2 regions of the Paenibacillus sp. IHB B 3084 genome follow, and region 1 is predicted to be linked to the other one. Evidence: riboswitches for the same ligand, from Rfam matches in the RefSeq annotation. Region 1 holds a riboswitch; the other holds the start of a gene.
The links. A riboswitch is a leader RNA that binds a small molecule or an ion and turns the genes downstream of it on or off. The one in region 1 is predicted to bind FMN.
Positions count from the first base shown of each region.

Region 2: it holds a riboswitch for FMN, as region 1 does, so the genes downstream of both, ASL14_RS05420 (DMT family transporter) here and ribE (riboflavin synthase) in region 1, are expected to answer to the same signal.

Region 1 covers NZ_CP013203.1:5,042,588-5,046,804, forward strand. The annotation lists gene ASL14_RS23610 (thiamine pyrophosphate-dependent enzyme) at 1-844, shown strand, start outside; gene ASL14_RS23615 (IDEAL domain-containing protein) at 1,065-1,532, shown strand; FMN riboswitch at 1,600-1,773, shown strand; gene ribE (riboflavin synthase) at 2,103-2,768, shown strand; gene ribB (3,4-dihydroxy-2-butanone-4-phosphate synthase) at 2,797-3,489, shown strand; gene ribH (6,7-dimethyl-8-ribityllumazine synthase) at 3,518-3,982, shown strand; gene ASL14_RS23635 (segregation and condensation protein A) at 4,156-4,217, shown strand, end outside.
Region 2 covers NZ_CP013203.1:1,159,474-1,163,690, reverse strand. The annotation lists gene ASL14_RS05425 (methyl-accepting chemotaxis protein) at 1-1,373, opposite strand, end outside; gene ASL14_RS05420 (DMT family transporter) at 1,613-2,560, opposite strand; FMN riboswitch at 2,733-2,877, opposite strand; gene ASL14_RS05415 (ABC transporter permease) at 3,001-3,696, opposite strand; gene ASL14_RS05410 (ABC transporter ATP-binding protein) at 3,689-4,217, opposite strand, start outside.

The DNA of each region.
Region 1 (4,217 bases):
CAAAGGCATCGAGGGAGATATCGTCGTGCTGTTCCAGACCGGTTGTGTATACGTGGTCACGACAGGTTATCCGTATACATCACACAAACAGCCGATGATTCATAATCTTTTTCAAAATGGGGCTGCTACGCTCTCTGGAGCGCTGGAGGCTTACATGGAGATGAAGCGCCGCAATGAAATTAAGATGGCGGATGATCCGACCTTTATCATGATCAGCGGTGACGGTGGGATGGATATTGGTATGGGTTCTGCGATTGGTGCGGCTCTGCGTAATCATAAGCTGATCATGCTGGAATATGATAACGAGGGGTATATGAATACAGGTTCACAGCAATCGTACTCCACTCCGCTCGGTCACATGACCAGTACGTCGGGTGTAGGCAAAATGCAAAAAGGCAAGCAGGGGCATCACAAGGATACGGTGCAAATTATGGCTGCCTGCAATATTCCATATGCCTTCACGGCAGCCGAAAGCCATCCGCAGGATATGCTGCGTAAAGCGGCCAAAGCACAATGGTATGCAAATAACGTGGGGACCGCCTATGGTAAAATCCTGTGCGCCTGCCCGCTGAACTGGAAATCCGAGGATAGACTGGGTACCAGCATTGTGGGAGCTGCTGTGGAGTCTTGCTTCTTCCCGCTGTACGAGATTGAGCAAGGCAGTACGACGATTACGTACAATCCGGAGGACAAGGGAAAACGGATTCCAGCCGCAGAATGGCTCAAATTAATGGGCAAAACAAAACATCTTCTTAAGGAAGAAGCCACGCTGGCTACCTTTGAGCAGGAGATTGAACGCCGATGGAATATTCTGAAAAAGAAACATGAAATTTCGGAGCTATAATCCAGTTTTTTGCATAATACACTTTGAACATTGTTATAAGATGTTGCGGTACCGGTTCGATCAAGATTCTTTGCGCTTGTTGCGCGAAGAATCTTTTTTGTCGTTTATGGGATGAAGCATAAAAAATCAGGTAATGATTTCCGATATAGGAGTGGAGGCCTACGTGAAACATGTTGAATTAGTGCTTTCTCTGAATTTTAAGATGCAATGAGGTGCAGGTATGATTAAGCTGAATACAGTTGAGATAATCGAAATTATAAAGAAGCAAATACCCAAGGTCATGAATATCACGCCAGTGGAATTGAAATTTACGGATGACTTTGGACGGACTTCGCTGGCAGCGACAGATCACAAATTTACGCTGACGAACCAGCACTATTCAGCCAAGGTGATGGATTGTGTGCTGGAAACGCAGGTGCGTCCCATTTTAATGTGCGAGATTATTTATTTTCTGAAATGCGAGTTTATCGACGGGCATGTTGATGTACGGCTGGATTACGATATATGCACGGAGGGTGGCCGCGGACCAACCGCTTCAGCGGTCATTACGTTCGATCATGCTACGCAGCTCGGGATCGAAGAACTGGCCGATCTGATTGATCTGGCGCTTCACATGAATGATAGAGCCTGGTTTGAAGAGCTTTCCAGCCAATATGTCAAAACAAAAGCAGAAGCGTCTATCAGATAACTTGCTTTTTTTAGAAGTCGGTGCTAATATACGTAACAAGTTTAATGCTAATTCAATTGAATAAAGCAAGATCCTTCGGGGCGGGGCGCAATTCCCCACCGGCGGTGATGACGTGTCTGTAAATCGCTTCTGCGATGAACAGCGCGGCTTAGTCCGTGACCCGGATGCTGAGCGATCAGCAGAAGGTGGACCTGGTGCAATTCCGGGACCGACAGTATAGTCTGGATGGGAGAAGGATACGAAGCGCATGTGCATGACATGTGCCGATTTTTAGCATACGTAATGGTACGTACGGCTTATTTCGTTGCAGGTAGCAAACGGAAGATTGCTTGTTCTACAAGCTTTCGTTTTCGCACGCGCTCTGAGCGTATTTAGTTGTATGGTCAGTCATGCTTTCTATTGGCAAACTTATCATTCATGTGGTCTCAGGATGTATATGGACTGCGCTTGTATACTGAAAATTCGACTCTCATCACCCCCATGACGGATATTATCCGGACTGGGGGGTTTTTGCGCTTATGCCTGATGAATTAGGGATAAACTGAACTTTAGATGGGAAGGAGTGAAGGCATGTTTACCGGATTGGTCGAGGAAGTGGGACGCATTCAGCAGATTTCCAGAAGTGGAGAAGCGATGGTGCTGGGCATTGCGGGTTCTGTGGTATTGGGCGATTTGAAAATAGGAGACAGTGTTTCCGTGAATGGTGTTTGTCTGACCGCAACACAGGTGGGTACTAAGGATTTTAAGGTTGATGTGATGCCTGAAACCTACCGCAGCAGCAATCTGAAAGAGTTGAAATCCGGTAGCCGGGTCAATCTGGAACGGGCTATGGCGGCGAATGGCAGGTTCGGAGGGCATATCGTGCAAGGACATGTGGATGGAACGGGCACGATTCGTCGGGTGACATCAGACCAGAATGCGGTTGTGTACGAAGTTGCACCTACAGATCAGGCAATATTCAAATATATTCTTCTCAAAGGCTCGATTACACTCGACGGCATCAGCTTGACGGTTGCCCAGCGCACAGGAGATACCTTTGCCGTATCTATCATCCCCCATACCTTATCTGAGACGGCCTTGCAGGCCAAACGTGAGGGAGACACCGTCAATATTGAATGCGACATTTTAGGTAAATATGTGGAGCAGCTTTTGAATTACGGAAGATCAGCGGCGATGGAGGAAACGGAGAAAGCTCCTATGAGTCTGGATTATTTGGCGAAACACGGCTTTGCCTGATGCCACAAGAAATAAGGAGGAAAGCGTAATGGAAAGCGGAAGAAGTGAGAGCCATTCAAATATAGTGGCTGACGTAGTGGAATATGGTGTGTTGGAGCAGGAAGTGGAAATTCGTCTGGATTCCATTGAAGAAGCGCTGGAGGATCTAAAAAACGGTAAAGTCGTGATCGTGGTGGATGATGAGCAACGGGAAAACGAAGGCGATTTTATCGCTCTGGCTGAAAAAGCGTCCCCCGAGGTCATTAATTTCATGATTACCGAAGGCCGCGGGTTGGTCTGCGTACCGATTACAGGGCAAAGAGCCGAGGCACTGGAATTGCAACCGATGGTGGAGCAAAATACAGATTTCCACGGCACAGCCTTTACGGTGTCGGTAGATCATAGAGAGACCACAACGGGGATTTCAGCAGCCGAGCGTTCTTTGACCGTGCGTGCGCTGGCCGACGAGACAGCCACAGGGGGCGATTTTCGCAAGCCTGGTCACATGTTTCCGCTGATCGCCCGCGATGGGGGTGTTTTGCAGCGTGCGGGTCATACCGAGGCGGCTGTCGATCTGGCCCGACTCTGCGGCTCCAAACCCGCCGGGGTCATTTGCGAAATTATAAAGGAAGATGGGTCCATGGCCCGAGTACCCGATTTGGCAGTGATCGCCAACCGTCATCATTTGAAGCTGATCAGTATTCAGGATTTGATTGATTATCGTCGTCGTATGTCATTGTAAATAATTTAAAAAAGAGAGGTTGATTCATATGGCACGTTTTCTGGAAGGTAATCTCGTATCGGATGGTTTGAAGTATGGTATTGTGGTAGGCCGGTTTAATGAGTTTATTACAAGTAAGCTGTTAAGCGGTGCAATCGATGCGCTTCAACGGCATGGAGCGCAGGAAGATGAGATTGATGTAGCCTGGGTGCCAGGTGCTTTTGAAATTTCACTGATTGCTCAAAAAATGGCTGCAAGCGGTAAATACGATGCCGTTATTACGCTGGGTACGGTGATCCGTGGTTCTACCTCGCATTATGATATCGTCTGCAATGAGGTAGCCAAGGGTGTGGCGGCAAGCAGTCTGAAAACAGGCGTGCCTGTTATTTTCGGTGTAGTGACGACGGAAAACATTGAGCAGGCTATTGAGCGTGCAGGTACGAAGGCTGGTAATAAAGGCTGGGATTCTGCACTGGCTGCGATTGAGATGGCGAATCTGGGCAAGCAGTTTTAATTTTGCGAATACCTGAATTGAACGACATAACTATAGCAGGAAAAAGGGATTGGATTGTTAAGCAAGGCGATGACGTATATACTACAGAAAGAGGGATTGATAAAGTCGAGCATAAGTGCTAACGGGGAAAGGTATTGTTGAATGATGATTGGAGTAAGGCAGGGGGAAGCACATTGACAGTCGTAAATTACAAGCTGGAAACATTCGAGGGTCCGCTGGACCTGCTGTTGCATCT
Region 2 (4,217 bases), 1.6 Mb from region 1:
TTGGCTACGTCATGCTCAGTCTGTCCTGCTGAATCTACGATGGAGCTCGCCGATTCCGCAATGGTGCTGACGCCCTTGGCCATTTCCTCAACGGCATTGGCCGTTTGCTCGGATGCCTCTGCGCTGGTAGTCGCATTTTCGGCGGATTCCATAACCGTTTCCGCTACATGCTGTACGGATTCCGTCGTTTGCTCCGTGCTTTCCTTGATCATCAGGGAGGAGGACGCGAGTCGGGACGACGTTTGGTTGACCTCGGAAACCATCGTATGCAGTGCATGTGTCATCTGGTCAAAATTTTGCGCCAGCTCGCTGAATTCATCCTTGCCGGACAGATTGACCCGTGCGGTAAGGTTGCCGTCACGAACCTCGCGCGTTCCATTTTGAAGCTTGCCCAGTGGAATCAGGAACGAGCGAATCATCAGGATAATAATGATAGCAGCAACCAGTGTGGATATGGCGATAACGATTAGGCTTTGTCTCAAAATGGGAGCTACCGAATCGCTATAATCCTCCTGATCTGCCAAGGCGATGACGTTCCATCCCGTAAGAGGATCAACGAGTGTAAATGATTGCATATCTCTGTTCATAAATCGAATTTCTTTCGTTGCGGATGATGATTGGATTTCCCCTTCATTTAACTTGGTAATAACGGGTAGTCCTTTAATGGAGTCTGCCGGTTTTTTTCCCGTATTCTTAAAGGCTACTCCAGCACCCGCCACAACTGTACTGTTCGCATCAACCACAAACAGTCCGCCACGATTGCCGATCGTAACCTCCTTCAAGCTTTCGCTTAGTCTATCCAGACTCAAGTTCATTGCTATAGCTCCTTGACCATCTGGTAAGCTTCTGGACAACGTGACCACTAAATTACCCGAGGAAGCACTGACTGACGGAGCACTAATGATTGTTTCCCCGTTTAACCCTATCGCATTTGAATACCATTTTTTTTCACGGGGATCATAATCCGTTGATTCTTTCTTTGGTGAACGAACATATTCTCCTTTTGTATTACCAAGAAGTACCCCATCCAGCTCGGGATGAGCTTTCAAGATCACATCAAATTTAGCCTGAATTTCTTCATTCTTGGAATTCAGGGTATTGGATTGAACCTCAGTAGCTAATACATTTAAATCTTTTATTAAAGGTGATACATATTGATTAATGTTGCTGCGAAATAAAAACAGGTTGAAATCAATTGAGCTGCCCATCTGCTGGCTAAGCTGGGTTTTGGCCCCCTGATACGAAAAGTATCCAATAAGAACACTTGGAATCAATAGAACCGCCAAAAAAGATACAATCAATTTTGTCCGCATTAAATAGAACTGTTTGAGAAACCTGCTCCACCATGGAACCGTTTGTTTTGCTTTAGTCATAGTTCTTGCTCCTCTGTGTCTAATGATCACTACATTGTTTTATTCGACAAAAGCCAAAGGATTTTATAGATGTAATCTTTGGGAAACGAGGAATAGTTGCTAGTTTTACACGCTTTTATTTAAAAATAGTTCTAAAGTAGTATGTTAAATATTAATACTTATACATAAAAAGCCAAATCGGAGATGCAAAGCATCTTCTCGATTTGGCTTGGGGGAGTAAGTAACAGACATTGTACCTGTTAGTTTTTTTGCTGACGAGAAATCATAAAGAGTGTAATCCAGATAAGCATAAAGCCAGTCAATTGCGCTACCGTAACGATCTGCTGGAAAGCGATCCAGTTAATTACAACGCCGACCATCGGGAAGCTTAGTTCTGCCATCGTGGCATAAGACGCCTTGGTCGTACTGAGGCCCTTGTAATACAGTAACAGGCTGAGAAGACCGGGGAGCAGCGCCTGCAGCAACAGATTGATAATCACTGCTGCGCCCGCCCATGTGCCAGCAGGCATATTCCAGGGTGCATGCTCCACAGAGGTGAGAACGATCAGCAGAGGGAGAGCCACCATGAAGCGCAGGGAGGTCACCGTCTCATATTTCATCGAACGAAGCAAGTAGCTTCCCATTACTGTCGAACCGCCCCACAGGACCGCTGCTCCTAGTGCAAGCAGACTGCCGACGTGGATGAAATCATGAACATGTCCGAAGGGGAGCGACCAGCCGAAGGTAAGAAGATACGTCCCAAACAGAGCCACGACAATTAATATTCCAAAATTACGCGGCAGCATTTCCTTCAATATAACGCGGGCCAGAATAATAGCGACCAACGGCTGAAGCTTTTGGAGCAGCAGCACAGCGTTAAGATCACCGTTGCTAAGTGCCATTGTGAAAATCACGCTGGCCAGAGCCGAGCCGCCCCACGAGACGAACAAGATGGCCAAAATCTGACGAAGCCGTACCGCTTTAAGCTCCTCGCGATGCTTCCACAGCACTGGTGCCAGGGAGATAAAGAGCAGCACATGCTCCATCAGCACAATTTGTGTAGAGGTAAATGATTTGAGCAAAATAATACGAAACAGCGGGTCCGCGCCCCACAAGGCCGCTCCAATCGCGACTAGCCAAAAACCGCTTTTCATGTGGGAGCTACGATCAAAACCTTTGGATGTTAGTACAGTTGATGATTGACTCATACTCAATTAGCTCCTTGCGAATACAGGACCGGTGGCACAAAAACCCCCGTCCATGGCGATAGGCCATGCAAGACGGGGGTTGATCAAATAAACTTGCCGCTTTATGCAAGTTAAATGAAGTTGCTGCAAAACCAATAACACAGCATTCATTCACTTTGCGGCATGTTCATGCTTCGATCTTCTTCCATCCGGACTTTACCGTCGGCTTTGGCATCTCACCAAATCAGTCCGTATCTTGTTGCCAGATACAGAGTCGCGGGCTTAGCTCCATGAGCCATACCGCCGGTTGGGAATCACACCCTACCCCGAAGATCCTTATTCCGTTTTTTAATTTCTCCTATAGGATATACCTGTTTTAGAATGAAGTCCAGTGAAAAATATGTGTTACATTGAACAAAGGTTTTCATTTATTTTTTGAAAGCGTTTTACAAAATTACATATTACGAGGTAATATCTTTGTACTCGATACGACGGATGGCCGCATAAGCTACGAGCATCCCCAGCGCGGCGAACCCGATCTGCACAAGCGCAATGGAGCTAAGTGTAGCGCCGTTATTATTCGAAAACAGCAGGGCTACGATCAGGATCGAGCTCACAATGGTGGTAGGTATCGAGTATTTTCGCATCCCCATGTACAGCGGAACCAGCCCCATAAAGCTTGCTGCAACCGCATTGATCAGTGTCCGTACTGATTGCTGTCCTAGTATAGTGAGGCTAAGCTTATCCGGTACAATAACGACGAACTGATTTAATAGATGAATAGCTGCCGTAATGATGATTTCCGATAAAATAATGGACAGGAACGTAAACAGCAACACGATCAAGAGTTTGGCGACCATCAGCTTTTTGCGGTCAATCGGGTACATGAACAAGATGTTAATCGACTTGGACTTAAATTCGCTCACAATAAAGCGGCACAGCAGGACGGAGGCAAAAATAATAAATGTGGCTCTGACCATATAGTCCAGGAGGTCCAAAAGCTCAGCGTACCGTGTAAATTCGGGCACTCCTTCACTTTGGCTGTCTAGCGCAATAATGATGAACAGGCCTAAAATACATGCGTTGGCAATCAGCGCCGAACGGATGTATCCCGCCAAATGAAACTTTTTCAGCTCCAGTTGCATCAGTTTAAGCATGGAGTTCACCTCCATGTAACAGCCGCACGAAGTAGTCTTCCAGCGTACTATTTTTTTGGTGGATGGAATCCACCTCTACCTCATTTAAAATGAGCGTTTTCGTAATTTGCTTCTGGGGTACACTTGTATCGTAAATGCGTATATTCTGATCGTTTAGCACTCGGATATTCGTCAGATTCAGGTGATGGGAGAGGACGTAGGCCGCTTTTTTGCAGTCATTGGTCGTAAATTCGATGTATTCCGTATTGGTTTCCCGCACCTGTTCCATCGACACTTCCTCAATCAGTCGACCGTGATTAATCACACCCACCGTATCGGCAATTTGCTCAATTTCCACTAAAATGTGGCTGGACACAAGGATCGTCATACCATATTCCTTGCACAGCATGTGGAACAATTGGCGGATTTCCTTGATCCCCACCGGGTCCAATCCATTAATGGGTTCGTCCAAAATCAGCAGCTCCGGCTTGGTCGCAATCGCTCGGGCGATCCCGAGACGCTGCTTCATCCCCAGTGAGAAA